2 regions of the Streptomyces sp. NBC_01241 genome follow, and region 2 is predicted to be linked to the other one. Evidence: riboswitches for the same ligand, from Rfam matches in the RefSeq annotation. Region 2 holds a riboswitch; the other holds the start of a gene.
The links. A riboswitch is a leader RNA that binds a small molecule or an ion and turns the genes downstream of it on or off. The one in region 2 is predicted to bind cyclic di-AMP.

Region 1: linked by a shared signal. The riboswitch ahead of OG306_RS20335 (M23 family metallopeptidase) and the one ahead of OG306_RS35180 (M23 family metallopeptidase) in region 2 are both predicted to bind cyclic di-AMP.

What each region holds. Positions count from the first base shown of each region.
Region 1 is NZ_CP108494.1:4,549,918-4,557,457, reverse strand. Features, by position in the region: gene lhgO (L-2-hydroxyglutarate oxidase) at 1-39, shown strand, start outside; gene trmB (tRNA (guanosine(46)-N7)-methyltransferase TrmB) at 32-844, shown strand; gene OG306_RS20345 (PrsW family intramembrane metalloprotease) at 1,134-2,645, shown strand; gene OG306_RS20340 (aldo/keto reductase) at 2,704-3,648, opposite strand; gene OG306_RS20335 (M23 family metallopeptidase) at 3,827-5,074, opposite strand; cyclic di-AMP (ydaO/yuaA leader) riboswitch at 5,086-5,238, opposite strand; gene OG306_RS20330 (PP2C family protein-serine/threonine phosphatase) at 5,518-6,678, opposite strand; tRNA gene OG306_RS20325 (tRNA-Met) at 6,893-6,966, opposite strand; gene OG306_RS20320 (SPFH domain-containing protein) at 7,164-7,540, opposite strand, start outside.
Region 2 is NZ_CP108494.1:7,740,889-7,748,428, reverse strand. Features, by position in the region: gene OG306_RS35195 (STM4012 family radical SAM protein) at 1-316, shown strand, start outside; gene OG306_RS35190 (STM4011 family radical SAM protein) at 325-1,257, shown strand; gene OG306_RS35185 (SGNH/GDSL hydrolase family protein) at 1,343-2,188, opposite strand; gene OG306_RS35180 (M23 family metallopeptidase) at 2,379-3,323, opposite strand; cyclic di-AMP (ydaO/yuaA leader) riboswitch at 3,327-3,483, opposite strand; gene OG306_RS35175 (alpha-galactosidase) at 3,777-5,876, opposite strand; gene OG306_RS35170 (tyrosine-protein phosphatase) at 6,105-6,917, shown strand; gene OG306_RS35165 (DUF6126 family protein) at 6,941-7,108, opposite strand; gene OG306_RS35160 (helix-turn-helix domain-containing protein) at 7,142-7,540, opposite strand, start outside.

The DNA.
Region 1 (7,540 bases), 3.2 Mb from region 2:
TGGAAGCCGCCCGCCGTAGAATCGGGGCATTGTGTCTGAGCCCTTGAACCCCTCCTCGTCGGCTGCCGGGATTCCGGACGATCTGCGCGCCGCCTCCTTCGAGCGGCAGCGCAGGCTGCGCCAGGAGCCGCGCTTCCCCGGCGGACCCGCAATCGATCCGGCCGGATCGCACCACGAACGCCGGATCCGCAGCTTCCAGCCGCGCCGCAGCCGCGTCACGCCCGGCCAGGAGGACGCGCTGCTGCGGCTCTGGCCGCAGTGGGGCCTGGACATCGACGGGCAGCGCGTCCTCGATCTGCCCGAGCTGTTCGACGGGCTCCCGGTCGTGCTGGAGATCGGTTTCGGCATGGGAGAGGCCACCGCGCAGATGGCGGCCGACGACCCGGGCACGGGCATTCTCGCCGTGGATGTGCACACTCCCGGCCAGGGCAATCTGCTCGGACTCGCGGACCGGAACGGACTGTCCAACATCCGGGTCGCCAATGGTGACGCGATCATCCTGCTGCGCGAGATGCTGAAGCCGGACTCGTTGGACGGGCTGCGGGTGTACTTCCCCGATCCCTGGCCCAAGAAGCGCCACCACAAGCGGCGGCTGATCCAGCCGGAGTTCCTCGATCTGGCGGCGCAGCGGCTGAAGCCGGGGGCCGTGATCCACTGCGCGACCGACTGGGAGCCGTACGCCGAGCAGATGCTGGAGGTGCTGACCGCGCACCCGCTGTTCGAGAACACCCAGGCGGACGGCGGCTATGCGCTGCGGCCGGCGTTCCGGCCGCTGACCCGGTTCGAGGGACAGGGCCTCGACAAGGGCCACGTCGTGCACGACCTGCTCTTCGCCCGCCGCTGAGACCCGCCGCCGAGACCCACGTACGGAGCCGGAACCGGAGGAAGGAACCGGAGCCGGAGGAAGGAACTGGAGCCCGGACCGGGTCCGGTGCCGGAACCTTCCCCGGGCCCGGTGCCCCATGGCCAGTGTCAGTGCTGCTCGTTAGGGTCATTGGGTGGTCTCCGACGGGTCTGTCCAGCAGCGGCACTCACAGCCGGCCGTCCCGCTTCTTGAGGAGCAGCGGGTCGGCGAGATCCTGGCTGCCGTGCCGGAGCGCAGGCACTGGCGTTACCGGCCGCGCCGCGTCGGCATGGTGTGGCGCAGCAGGACGTTCCGCATCGCGACCGTGTGCACGGTGCTCGCACTGTGCGGACTGGCGATCCTGGCCCTGGTCCGCGATCAGACGGGCAGCGAGGGATTTCTCGTCGGGCTGGGGCTCGCCGTGCTGCCCGTCCCGCTCCTCATGGCGACGTTCCGCTGGCTGGACCGGGTCGAACCGGCGCCGTGGCGGAATCTGCTGTTCGCCCTCGCCTGGGGCGCGTTCGCAGCCGCCCTCGTCGCGATCCTGGCGAATTCGTTCGCGACCCGCTGGATAGCCACGGCCACCGCCGACCCGTCGAACGCCGACACCCTCGGAGCCACGGTCATAGCGCCGGTCATCGAGGAGAGCGCCAAGGCCGCGGCCGTCCTGCTCATCTTCCTTTTCCGAAAACGGGAGTTCAACGGGATCGTCGACGGCATCGTCGTCGCCGGCTTCACCGCGAGCGGCTTCGCGTTCACCGAGAACATCCTGTACCTGGGCAACGCCTTCGGTGAGGACCAGCAGATCGGTACCTCGGGCGTCGTCTCGGTGACCGCCGCGACGTTCTTCGTACGGGCGGTGATGTCGCCGTTCGCGCATCCGCTCTTCACGGTGCTGACGGGCATAGGCTTCGGGCTCGCCGCGGCCAGCGCGCGGCGCCGCCGGTTCCGCCGCGTTGCGCTGCCACTGCTCGGTCTCGTCCTCGCCATGGGCATGCACGCCCTGTGGAACGGGTCGGCGACCTTCGGCCCGTACGGCTTCTACGCCGTGTACGGGGTGTTCATGGTCCCGGTCTTCGGCCTGGTCACCTGGCTGGCGATCTGGTCGCGCCAGCGGGAGCTGCGTACGCTTTCCGCCGAGCTGTCCGCCTATGCGGCGGCCGGCTGGCTGACCCCGGCCGAGCCGTTCGCCCTCTCCTCGATGCGGGCGCGCGGCATGGCCCGCGACGCGGCACGCCAGCGGCACGCCGCCGCGTCCGGGGGAAGCTGGAACAGCCCGTACGGACCGGCATCCTGGCCACCGCCGTACGCCCCGGGGCATGGGCCGCCGTACGACCCCGGATACGGGCCTGGGTACAGGCCGCCGTACGACCCCGGATACGCGCCAGGGCCGGGCCCCGGACCGGGATACGCTCCCGCATACGCGCCCGGATACACGTCGGCGCGTACCCCGGGGCGCGGGCCGGCGGCGCAGGTCAGGGCCCATGCCACAGCACAGGCCAAGGCCCATGGCAGGGCTGCCGCCCGCACCGTCGCCGAGTACGAATCGTTCGCGACCTCACTGGCCTCGCTGCGCCGGCAGGCCCGCCGCGGGGCAGCGGGCCCGGACTTCGCCGAACGGGAGCTGGAGCTGCTGCACCACCTCTGGCAACGCAGGGACGTGGCCGCCCCCGCCCTGACGTACGCCGCGCAGGCGACAGGCCGCCTGCGTCCCCCGTACATGTCCCCGGTCCCGGGGGCTCCACCGCTGTACCAGTCCTACGACAGGGGCCACAATCCGTACCGGCTACCGCCGCGGTAGCCGGTACGGACGGGCCGGTTCAGCACCGGGCCACCGGGGCTCCGGCGCACCGCGCCCGTCAGGCGGATGCCTCGGTGAGCTCCGCCAGTTCCTGCTCGGTCAGCCGGAGGTCGGCGACGGCCAGCAGCGCGGGCAACTGCTCGACCGTACGGGCCGAGGCGATCGGCGCGGCGACCGTCGGCCGGGACGCGAGCCAGGCCAGGGCGACGGTCGCGACCTCGGCGTCGCGCTCCTTGGCTACCTTGTCGAGTGCGGCCAGGACCTTCTGCCCCCGCTCCGACGCCAGGTACTCACCGGCCTTCTCGGCGCGGGCGCTCTCCACCGAAGCCCCCGGACGGTACTTGCCGGTGAGGAAGCCGGAGGCCAGGGCGAAGTACGGGACGGCGGCGAGCCCGGCCCGGGCGGCCGTGTCCTGGAGCTCACCCTCGTAGGTGTCCCGCGAGACCAGGTTGTAGTGCGGCTGAAGGGCGACGTACCGGGCCAGCCCCTCGCGCTCCGAGAAGTCCAGGGACGCCTGGAGCCGCTCGGGGCCGATGTTGGAGGCGGCGATCTCCCGGACCTTGCCTTCCTTCACGAGTTCGTCGAGGGCGGTGATGATCTCCTCGACCGGGACGGTCTCGTCATCGAAGTGTGTGTAGTACAGATCGATGTGGTCGGTGCCGAGCCGGCGCAGCGACTCCTCGGCCGCGGCCTTGATGTTCGTGGCGGAGAGCCCCTTGTACGAGGGGTGCGCGCCGACCTTGGTCGCGACGACGATGTCGGAACGGTTGGAGCGGGCCGCGAGCCACTTTCCGATGACGGTCTCCGACTCGCCGCCCTCGTTGCCCGGGACCCAGGCGGAGTAGGCGTCGGCGGTGTCGATGAAATTGCCGCCCGCCGCGGCGTAAGCGTCCAGCACGGCGAACGACTGCGCCTCGTCGGCGGTCCAGCCGAAGACGTTGCCGCCGAGGGCGAGCGGGAAGACCTGGAGGTCGGAAGGGCCCAGCTTACGAAGAGAAGTCATAAATGGATCAACGGATTCCGGCACGCCCGCTATTCCGACGGACCGGCAGCCCTGACGTCGGGGGGGAGCGTCAGGGCTGCCGGAGTTCAGCGGCGGGTCCACCGGATCACGGGATCGCTCGGAGCAGCGGAGCGCTCCGGTCACACGGCCCGGAAGAACCGGGAGGGCGGCCTGCGGATCAGGGGGTGAGGCCCTTGTCGCGCAGCCAGGCCATCGGGTCGATGCCCGTACCGGAGGGGGTGTGGACCTCCAGGTGGAGGTGCGGGCCCGTCACGTTGCCGGTCGCGCCGACCCGGCCGATGGTCTCACCGGTGGTGACCTGCTGGCCGACGCTCACGCCGATCGAGGACTGGTGGCAGAACCACAGCTCCGTACCGTCGTCGAGCTCCAGCACCGTGCGGTAGCCGTACGAACCGGACCAGCCGGCCGACTTGATGGTGCCGCCGTGTATGGCCTTGATCGGCGTACCCGTCGGCGCCGCGAAGTCGAGGCCGGTGTGGTAGCCGGAGGACCACATCGAGCCGGCCTGGCCGAAGGTCGAGGTGATCGTGTACGAGGAGGTCGGGATGGCGTAGCTGGCGGCGAGCTTGGCGAGCCGCAGGGCCTCGGCCTTCGCCTTGGCTTCCTCCTCCGCCTTCTTCTTCTCGGCGGCGGCCTTGGCCTCGGCCGCGTCCTGCTGCTTCTTGGCCTCGGCGGCGGCCTTCTCCGCGGCCTCCTTCTCCTGTGCGGCCTTGGCCTCGGCGTCGGCGGCGTCCTGCTGCTGCTCCGCCTGCTGGAGGATGCGCGCGCGGAGCGCCTCGCCCGCGTCCGCCGTGCCCTGCTCGGCCTCGGTGGTGGTGAGGCCGGCGGTGGTCAGCGGTGCGGCAGCGGCGGCGACAGCGGTGTTGTCGGCTTCGGGCTCCGCGGAGAACAGAGCACCCACGCCGGGAAGGGACTTGGCGTCGGGAAGCTTGTCCGCGATGGAATCGGGAAGGGAGATGGAGACCGGCGGCTTGCTCTGCGCGGTGGCCATGCCCCCTGCACCGACCGCCGCGATGACACCGACCCCGAGCACCGTGGAGCTACGGGCAAGTCCGTTGCGCTGCTTGGCGACGCGGTGCCTGCCGCGTACGGGGCGGACGGACTCCTCGGTGGGGTTCCACTCGTCCCAGCTGCGTTCGGGCTCACCGTCGCCGTTGACGCGGAATTCGCCACCGAAGTCACCGGCGAAGTCACCGCCCGGCTCGGTGCCGTACGCCGCTCCCGTCCCACCGGTCCCGTAGTCGGAGGCGGTCCCGTAGTCGGGGCCGAAGCCGGAGTCGGAAGCGAAGGGGGAGTCGGAAGCGAAGCCGGAGTGGGAACCGGATCCGAACTCGGTGCCGAAGTCGGAACCGAAGTCGGGGTTGAACCGAGAGGGAGCCTCGGGGGCAGGCTTGTTGGACGCCACGGGGGCGCACTCCTTTCCTTCCTTCTCGCCTACCGGGTTAGCTGACGGGTTCGGAGCAGGAAGGTCTCCTACGGGCTCCTCTGCCTCTCACGAGACACAGGTGTCCGATTCACCCCATGTAGGTGGTTCCCCGGTTCCCTTGCGGAATTCGGCGCTCGCGCGCGGTGCCGCCACTGACGACGGCTGGGACGACCGCGCTGCGTTATCGAACGTTAATAGACACCGGGGCCTGATTCCAAGCTGTTCCCACTGATCGTTCACGTCTTTGGCCTGGACTTTACGGTGCACAACCGGGCGGAATGGGATGAGTTGATCGACCCTCAGCGGCCACCAGATTTCTGACGTTGCGTCAAATGTTATGCGGAGCGACGCGCTTCGGTTACGTACGGTGGTATCCCGCACCCAAGGTCGACCCGGCTCGCACGAAGCCCCCGCCCCACCCGTCACACCCCTTCGCGACCGACGATCTTCACGGTCCTGCGCCGGTCCGGCTGCCCCTCCGCGGGACGTACGACCGCGAGCAGCGCCATGTCGTCGGTCGTCTCACCCCCCGTGTGCAGCCGTACGTCATCGGTCAGTGCGGACAGCAGCTCCTCGGGCCCCGGGAAGATCCGCCCGCGCAGCCGGGCCGCCGGGTCGTAGAAGACCCCGTCAGTGTTCCGCGCCTCGGAGAGGCCGTCCGTGTACAGGAGCAGGGTCGCCCCCGCCGGCAGGTCCCACTCGTCCGACCTGTCGGGCCACGCTCCCAGGTCCATCCCGAGCGGCAGCGCGGGCACCGTCGGCCCCAGCACATCCAGCGCCCCGTCGGGGTGCAGCAGGATCGGTTCGGGGTGGCCGCGGTTGACGACCCGCACCCGGGACAGCCCGGCCGGGATCTCGGCCAGCACGGCGGTGATGAAGCCCTCGACCGCGTCGAGCCCGCCCCGCCGCGTCCCCTCCCGCGCCAGCGCCCGCTCCAGCCGCTGCGCCACGCCCTCCAGCGAACGCTCCTGCTCGGCCGCCTCCCGGAACGCCCCGATGATCACCGCCACCGACTCCACGGCGTCGAGCCCCTTCCCCCGTACGTCCCCGACCACCAACCGCACCCCGTACGGGGAGTCCGTCACGGCGAACAGGTCACCGCCGACGAACTCGTCCGCCTGCGCCGCCTCGTACCGCGCCGCCACGTGCAGCCCGCCGATCCGGTCGGACGGCTTCGGCAGCACCGCCCGCATGGCGGTCTCCGCGATGACCCGCGCGGACGCCAGCTGCTCACTGCTGCGCCGCACGACCCCGTTGATCACGACCGCGAGGACCGAGACGGTGGCCAGAGTGAGCAGCTCGATCAGCGGCACGATGTCCGGCAGCGTGTTGCTGTACAGCCGCAGCACGACAACGGCCAGCATCGAGGCGACGCCGGTGCAGATGGTCCTGGACAGCGAGAAGAACGGCGCGGCGATCAGCGGCGCCGCCACGAACAGCGGAATGGCGGTGAAGGTCGGCGGGGTGAGGAAGTCGAACACCAGCCCGCCGAGAATCATCACGGCGGGCATCGCACGGACGAACCGCCGGGTACGGGTGCCGCCCTCGGCATGTCTGCCGCGCCCCTTCAGCCGCTTCCACACCTGTGGTCTCCTGCCCGGTACGCGCACGGCTGCGGACGGTACCGCGCCCCACCCCAGGCTCGCCGGAGCGGAGTCGCGCGGCGACTCCTCGTCGGCCGATGGGGGTACGTACGTGGCACAGCTCGCACACCGCCCGGACCTGCCCCTTCGGGAGTCCATGGCGGGAACGAACCAGGCCCGGCACGCTGCATGCGTGCCGGGCCTGGTTTTTCAGTAGCGGGGACAGGATTTGAACCTGCGACCTCTGGGTTATGAGCCCAGCGAGCTACCGAGCTGCTCCACCCCGCGTCGGTAAACACAACTGTACGGCATGCGCGGCGGGCTCATGACCACTGAGCGAATCACTGGGCGAATCACCGGGCGAACCGCTGAGCCACTGAGTGAACCGCTGAGCGAATCACCGACCGCTCGGCACCCGTCCGCCGCTCGCTCGGTACTCCGGCCATGCGCCCGGCGACCAGCCCGCGTCCCCGCACCCCGCCGCCTCAATTCGTGTCGGTGATACGGGGAGCGGCCTTCCCGTTGACCGCCGGGGGCTTCATCGGATTCGCGCCGCGCTGCAGGGAGCGGAGGATCGCCAGCCCCTGGCCGACCACGCCCGCCGCCATCTCATTGACGCCGTCGGTGCCGTTCAGAACGGTCAGGTCCGCACCCGACATGCCCCGGGCGGCCGCGTCGGCCAGGGCGGGCAGGTTCTCGACGATGCGGTTGGCCGCGATCAGCTCCTGGTTGCCGTCGCGCAGCGAAGCGGCGCGCGCACTGTTGGCGTCGGCCTGCGCCTGGGCGATGGTCCGCTCGGCGTACGCGTTGCCGTCGGCCTCGAACTTCACCCGGTCCCGGGCCGCCTCCGCGAGGGTGCGCT
Region 2 (7,540 bases):
CGAGGACTTCTCGCGCGCCGAGGTCGGGCGGTACGTGGACGGCGACGAGGCGCGCCGACGCCACCTCCTGCAGTCCGTCCTCCAGGCCGAGGGGCTGCGGCAGGCCGACTACCGGGAGCGCTTCGGTACCTCCCCGGCCGATGACTTCCCCGTCGAACTGGCCCGGTTCGAGGCGCGCGGCTGGCTCGACGCGACGGCCGGGGCGTCCGGACTGCTGCGGCTCTCCCCCGAGGGCCTGGCCCACTCCGACGCGCTCGGCCCGGAACTCTTCTCCCCCGGTGTGCGAGCCGCAATGGCCGCGTACGAACTGAAGTGAGCGCGCCCATGGACCTGACCATCCTCTACCGCGGCCCGCTCGCGTCCTGCGACTACGACTGCCCGTACTGCCCGTTCGCGAAGCGGCGCGACAGCCGGGAGCAGTTGCGTGCCGACCGTGCCGCGCTGGAGCGGTTCACCGCGTGGGCCGCGGCGCAGACCGGTGACCGGATCTCGGTCCTGTTCACGCCCTGGGGCGAGGGTCTGGTCCGCTCCTGGTACCGGCGCGCGCTGGTCGAGCTGGCGCGACTGCCGCACATCGGCCGGGTCGCGATCCAGACCAACCTCAGCGGCCGAACGGGCTGGCTGGCGGAGGCGGGTGAGGCCGGCCGCGAGAAGATCGCCCTGTGGTGCACGTACCACCCGGGGCAGACGCCGTACGAGCGGTTCCTCGGCAAGTGCGGAGAGCTCACCGCGCTCGGCATTCGCCACAGCGTCGGTGTCGTCGGGCTCGACGACCATCTCGAAGAGGCCCGGCGGCTGCGGGCAGCACTGTCCGACAAGGTCTATCTCTGGGTGAACGCCGCGGAGGGGCACACCTACACGGACGAGGAGGCGGACCGCTGGACGGCCCTGGACCCGCTCTTCCCGTACAGCCGGCATCCGCACCGCTCGGCCGGACTGCCGTGCCGGACGGGCGAGTCGGTCGTCTCGGTGGACGGTGACGGCACGGTGCGGCGCTGCCATTTCGTCCCGGCGGAACTCGGCAACCTCTACGACGGCAGTTACCGGCGCTCGCTGGGCCCGCGCGCCTGCCCGCTGGCCGTCTGCGACTGCCACATCGGCTATGTGCATCTGGAGACGCTGCCGCTGTACGACGTCTTCGCGGGCGGCGTGCTGGAGCGGATACCGGCGCCGCCGCTGTCGTCGCTCGCCGGACAAGCCGGATCCGCTGCCCAAGCCGCATCCGCCGAACGGCCGCGATCCGCCGGACGGGCCTGACACTCGGGCCCGTCCGGCGGGCGAGGATGCCACGGTCGCGGCTCCGGTCGTGGGTCACCGGACAGGCTCTGGCGGGGCGGCAGGGTCAGAGCGGCAGCAGGTCGGGCCGCTTGGCCTCGACATGGTCGCCGGAGGACTCACCACGCAGCCGTCGGCCGATCCACGGCACCAGGTACTCGCGCGCCCAGTGGATGTCGTCGCGCCGTACTTCGAGCGTGCCGCGCTGTGCCTGCGGGGGCCATTCCTGGTCGGGGTCGGCCGGCACATCGAGACCGAGGACCTGGGCGGCGCGCAACGCGACCCTGGTGTGTCCCTCGGGCGACAGATGGAGCCGGTCGTCGTCCCAGGCGCGCCTGTCCTGGACGGACCGCAGCGACCACAGGTCGAGGACCGGGCAGTCGTAGCGGTCGGCGATGGACCGCACATGGGCGGTGTAGGTGGCGATCTTGCCGCGCAGATGGCGCAACACGGGAACGCCACGGGTGTCGAAGCCGGTGGTGACCATCACGGCGCCGACCGATTCGGTCAGCTCGGCGACCGCGCGCTCGAAGCGCTCGGCCACGTCGTCGGGGTCGGTACCGGGCCTGATGATGTCGTTGCCGCCCGCGCAGAAGCTCACCAGGTCGGGTGCGAGCTCCTTGGCGCGCGGCACCTGCTCCTCGACGATCTGGTCGAGGAGGCGTCCGCGTACGGCGAGATTGGCATACCTGAAATTCCCGTGCGCGGAGCCGTCGGTGCTCGATTCCGCATCATGGTCCGGGAGCTGGTCCGCAAGAAGTACCGCGAACCGGTCCGCCCAGCCGACGAAGGTCCCGTCCGGACCGGGGTCGCCCACTCCCTCGGTGAAGCTGTCGCCAATCGCTGCGTACGACCCGATGACGCCGTGTCGGTTGTTGACGCCACGTTGATTTTTTCTCGAATCGTCTGCCACAAACGCTTATCCTGCACCGCCGAATGTGACCTACGCGACCGTAATAAGGGGTTGACGGGTGGTGAGATAGACCACCCGGTCAGGTTTTGGTAAAGGAGGAATAAGCAGTAGGGGCGGTGCGCCGCCGGCGCACCGCCCCTACTGTGTGACTCAGGTCATGCCGTGTTGCTCAACTGCCTGTCCGTTCGGCTCAGACGTAGACGCCGTGCGAAGCCAGGAAGGCGATCGGGTCGATGTCCGAGCCGTACGCCGGGCCCGTGCGGACCTCGAAGTGCAGGTGCGGTCCGGTGGCGTTGCCAGTGGCGCCGGAGAGACCGATCTGCTGACCGGTGCTCACGGACTGACCCGCTGAGACGGAGATCGAGGACAGGTGGCCGTACTGCGAGTAGTGGCCGTCGGCGTGCTTGATGACGACCTGGTTGCCGTACGCGCCACCCCAGCCGGCGGCGACGACGGTGCCGGAGGTGATGGACTTCACGCTGGTGCCGGTGAAGACGGGGAAGTCGATCCCGGTGTGGCTGCCGCTGGACCAGTTGGAGCCGGAGGCGCGGTAGCCGGTGGTGTGGTTGCCGGGGACCGGGTGGGCGTAGCCGGAGCTATTGCTCTGAGCGGCCGGGGCGGAGGTCTTGGACTCCGTGACGGTCGACACCTTGGCCGGGGCGGACTTGGCCGGGGCGGACTTCTTCGCGGTCGAGGGAACCTCGGGGGCCTTCGACGGGAGGGCCGCGCCCGCACCGGCGCCGGTGGGCGCGGAGTCACCCGAGGCCTTGCCGCCGAGGGTCAGCTTCATGCCCGGGAAGATCAGGCTGGGGTCGTCGCCGACGACCTCGCGGTTGTCCTGGTACAGCTTCTGCCAGCCGCCCTCGATCTTGTGCTCGGCGGCGATCTTCGACAGCCAGTCGCCGGAGACGACGGAGTACGTCGTGGTGGCGGCCTGCTTCTGCGCGACCGGCTTGGCCGGAGCGGCGTGCGTGGTGGCGGCGGAGACCGACTGCGGGGCGGCGGCCGGGGCGGCGTTGGCACCGGTGGCGCCGAGCAGCGGCAGCGCGATGACAGCGCCGCCGGCGCCTGCGGCGGCAATGCCACGGGCGATGGTGCGGGTCTTCGTACGACGGTGCTTACCCGATATGGGCATGAAGTGCTTCCTCTCCGGCGCCTACGAGGTGAGCTGTCGGGTTCGGGCTGGAGATGCCCGGACGCGCTGAGCGCGACTTCACCCCGAGCCGGCCAGATTTCTCCGATCGGCGGCCTACCTGGTTCCCCCGCTCCTGCCACACGATGAGTGGATGCGAATTCCGGGCGGCGGCAGGATTAGGCGGTCCGTCCGGATTGACGGCGACCGTAAGCGAGTCGGGACGGCGAGAACAAGCCACTGGTTCCGTACCGGAATCCCCGCCAGGAATTCGGCGCGGAATTCCCGTCACACTCCGTGGATTAAGGATCTTGGCTTTCCGCGCCGCGCACGGAATACCCGACCGCCCCGCCGGTACGCACCGTCACGGATATGATCCCGCTCACGAACGGACGACCATCTGCCGTACACATGGGGCAAGTTATTCCAAATCATGCCATTCCGGACATGTCATGCTCATCGTTCGCGGCGGAGCCTCAGCACCCCTGCGTCGAGGTCCCCCCGAAGCCCGGTGTGCAGCCCCTGATGAAGCAGTACCGAACCGTGGTGCACCGCCCCCGTATCCAGGCAGGCGTACGTCGCCGCGGGGTCGAGTCCGCGCAGCCGCAGGGCCGGGGGCCGCTCCCCGTACCGCTGCGCCTCCAGCCACATCAGGACCACGGCCTCGTCCCCGTGGACGTACTGGACCGCGCTGAGCCCGCCGCGCGGGGCGCGCAGCCGGTACAGCGAGCCCTGCTGCACCACCGGCCGGATCTCCTTGTAGAGATTCACCCAGGTCCGCGCCTCGGCCAGTTCCTCCTCGCTCCACTCGGTGAGGTCACCACCGACCCCGAGTACACCGGCCATCGCGCTCACGAAACGGAAGCGCAGTGAGCTGACCCTGCCGTTGAGCTGGACGTTGGGGCTGTCGGTGACCCAGGCGGCCATCACCCGGGCCGGATGGATCTGGCCGAAGCCCTCCTGGATGGCGAGGCGGTCGAGCGGGTCGGTGTTGTCCGAGGTCCACACCTGGTCCGTACGGGACAGAATCCCCAGATCGATCCGGCCGCCGCCGCCCGAGCAGGACTCGAAGGCGACCGCGGGGTGCGCGGCCCGGAGCCGGTCGATCAGCGCGTACAGGGCGTCGACATGCTCGGTCCAGAGCTTCTGCGGATACCCCTCGCCCGGCCAGCCCGCGTCGGTGAAGGAGCGGTTGAAGTCCCATTTCACATAGTCGATGCGCGCACTGGAGAGCAGTGCGTCCAGCTGTTCCCAGAGATATTCCCGCACATCGGCGCGGGCCAGATTGAGCACCAGTTGATTACGGAACTCGGTCCGTGTCCGCCCGGGGAAGTGCTGCACCCAATCGGGGTGCGCACGATAGAGATCACTGTCGGCATTGACCATTTCCGGCTCGACCCAGATACCGAACTGCATGCCGAGACCGTGCACTTCGTCGGCGAGCGGCCCCAGCCCGCCGGGAAATCGGTCCGGATTCGGCGTCCAGTCACCGAGCCCCGCCCGGTCGCTGGTGCGTTGCCCGAACCACGCGTCGTCCACGACGAACAGCTCGACGCCCATCGCGGCGGCGCGCTCGGCGAGGGCGCGCTGCTGCTCCTGCGCGATGCCGAAGCCCGTCGCCTCCCAGGAGTTGTAGAGCACCGGCCGCAGACTCCCCGCGTCCGGAATCACCTGGGCCAGCTGCCAGGCGTGCCAGGCCCGGCTCGCCCCGCCGAACCCCTCCGCGCTCCACAGACCGGCGAAGACGGGTGTGACGTACGACTCTCCCGGTGCGAGCAGCAGCAGCCCCGCGTCGTCGTGCCCGGCACCGCCGGTGATCTGCACGAGCCCGTCGGGCAGCCGCTGCACGGAGATCCGCCACGACCCGGACCAGCCGAGCGCACAGCCGTACACCTCGCCGCTCTCCTCGGTCGCCGCGCCGTCGGCGTCGAGTGCGACCCACGGCAGGGACTGGTGCCCGGTGTGACCACGCCTGCTGGAGATGACGCTCTCGCCGTACATCAGCTCCGCCCGGGCGAGTTGCGACTCCGCCGCCCAGCGGCCGTGCAGCCGGCTCAGCCGCCAGCCGTCGCGGGCGGGCAGCGCCCAGGCGGCCGCGTCGGCGCGCAGCAGCTCCAGCGGCGCACCGTCCGGCCCGGCGTGGGCGACGGTGGCCCACCGCTCGATGACGTCGGAAGAGTCCCGCATCCGGTAGTGCAGGGTCAGGGCGAGCCGGTGCAGGGAGTCGGTGAAGCCGATCCGGAGTTCGTCCCCGTCCACCGTGGCGTCGGCGAAGGCCCACTCGGTACCACGGACCTCCGGGGTCCGTACCGAGAGCGCCGGGCGGACGAACCGGGGGCCGCCCTCCACCGGGTACTCCTCACGGCCGTCGAGCGGGGACTCGAAGCTCCGGACGGACTGCTCCGGCGCCGCCGCCAGCGCCTGTGCCGCGGCCAGGGAGATCCGCGGACCCCAGTGCAGATGGACCAGCTCGTCCCGCTCCGTGAGCCGCAGCGCGTAGCAGCTGCCCGCCCCGGTGAGAAGCCAGGTCCGGCCCTTGCCGCCAGTCTCGATCATTGCGCCCCCCACATTCCAACAGTTCCGCACATCATCGACCGTTGCCGGGCGGGCGGGCAACGGTCCGGACGAAGAATTCACCAGACGGATTCGCCGCCGGAGCAAGGCTGTTCGCCGGGGTATCGACAAGGAATGACCGAGATGATTGCCTGGGGAACCAATGTCGTATCGTCGCGGAAGTGGCCCAGTCGGCGACTCGCGTCGACGCCAGACACTCCAGGAGAGACTGTGACGCAGCAGTTGCCGCAGATCCCGTCGACGGAACCCGAGCTGGCGGGCGTCCGGAACTTCCGCGATGTGGGCGGCCTGCCCACCGTCGACGGCCGGCGGGTGCGGTACGGGCGGCTCTTTCGCAGTGGTCACCTCGCGCACGCCACCGCCGAGGACTCCGCCTTTCTCAGCGGTCTCGGTCTGCACACGGTCTTCGACTTCCGCAATGAGGCCGACCACCGGCTCGACGGCGCGGACATCGAGCTGCCCGGCGTGCGGAATGTCGGCATCCCGCTCTCCGACCCCGCCGAAGGCGCCGAGTTCTGGCGCCTCGTCCGCGACGGCGACCTCGACCAGCTGCGCTCGATCCTGGCCGACGGCAAGGGTACGAACCGGATGATCGCCTCGTACCGCTCGATCATCCTGGACCGTACCGCCGAGCACAGCCGGGTCCTGCACGCCCTGGCCGAGGACAGCGTTCCGGCGTTGATGCACTGCGCCGCGGGCAAGGACCGGGCCGGTCTGTCGATCGCGGTGTCGCTGCTCGCGGTCGGCGTCGAGCGCGACGCCATCGAGGCCGACTACCTGAAGTCCAACGACGCCCACCGCCGCTACAAGGTGCGCCGCAGCGACACCTCGGCGGACGGCATGTCGGCCGAGGTGATGGAGCTGCTCAATCCGCTCTTCGGCGCCCATGCCGACTATCTGGCGGCTGCCTTCGCCACCATCGACGAGACCTGGGGCGACACGGACCGCTATTTCTCCGAGGGGCTGAAGCTCGCTCCCGAGACCCGTGAGCGGCTGCGCGGCCGGCTCCTCGACGAGGCGTAGCGCGAACCGCTCGGTCGCGGTGGTCAGCCCTTGCCGGCCACCTCGAAGAGCAGGTAGAGGAAGCCCGCGACGATGTGTCCGGCGATGAGGTAGGCGAACAGCCTGATCACCACGCCGCGCGGAAACTTCCGCTCCTGGGCCTCGTACTTCTTGTTGGACCCGAGCGGGTCGTAGTTCTCGGAATCGGACATGACAGTCCTCTCTCTGGCGACCGGACGGGCCGGTCAGCGACGGTGGATGCCGCCGCCGAGACACAGCTCGGCGGCGGGGCTCTGCAGCAGGGTGTGGACGAAGAGCAGCTCGGCGCCGTCGCGGTCGACGGCCGCGATCCGGTGCGGGGTGAGCGAGTCGAAGTGCGCGCTGTCACCGGGCGCGAGATCGTGCACGGTGTCCCCGAGCGTGACCCGGAGGTGTCCGAGGAGCACGTACAGCCACTCCTCGCCGGGATGGACCCGCACGAGATCGCCCTGCGTGCCGTACGGAACACGGACGCGCAGCGCCTGCATCGCCCGGCCGGAACCGCCGGCCTGCTGGTACATCCAGCCGTCGGCCTCGGCCCCCTCGAACTTCCCGCCGCGGATGATCGCCTCCCGTTCCGGGGGCGTCTCGCCGAGCAGTTCGGA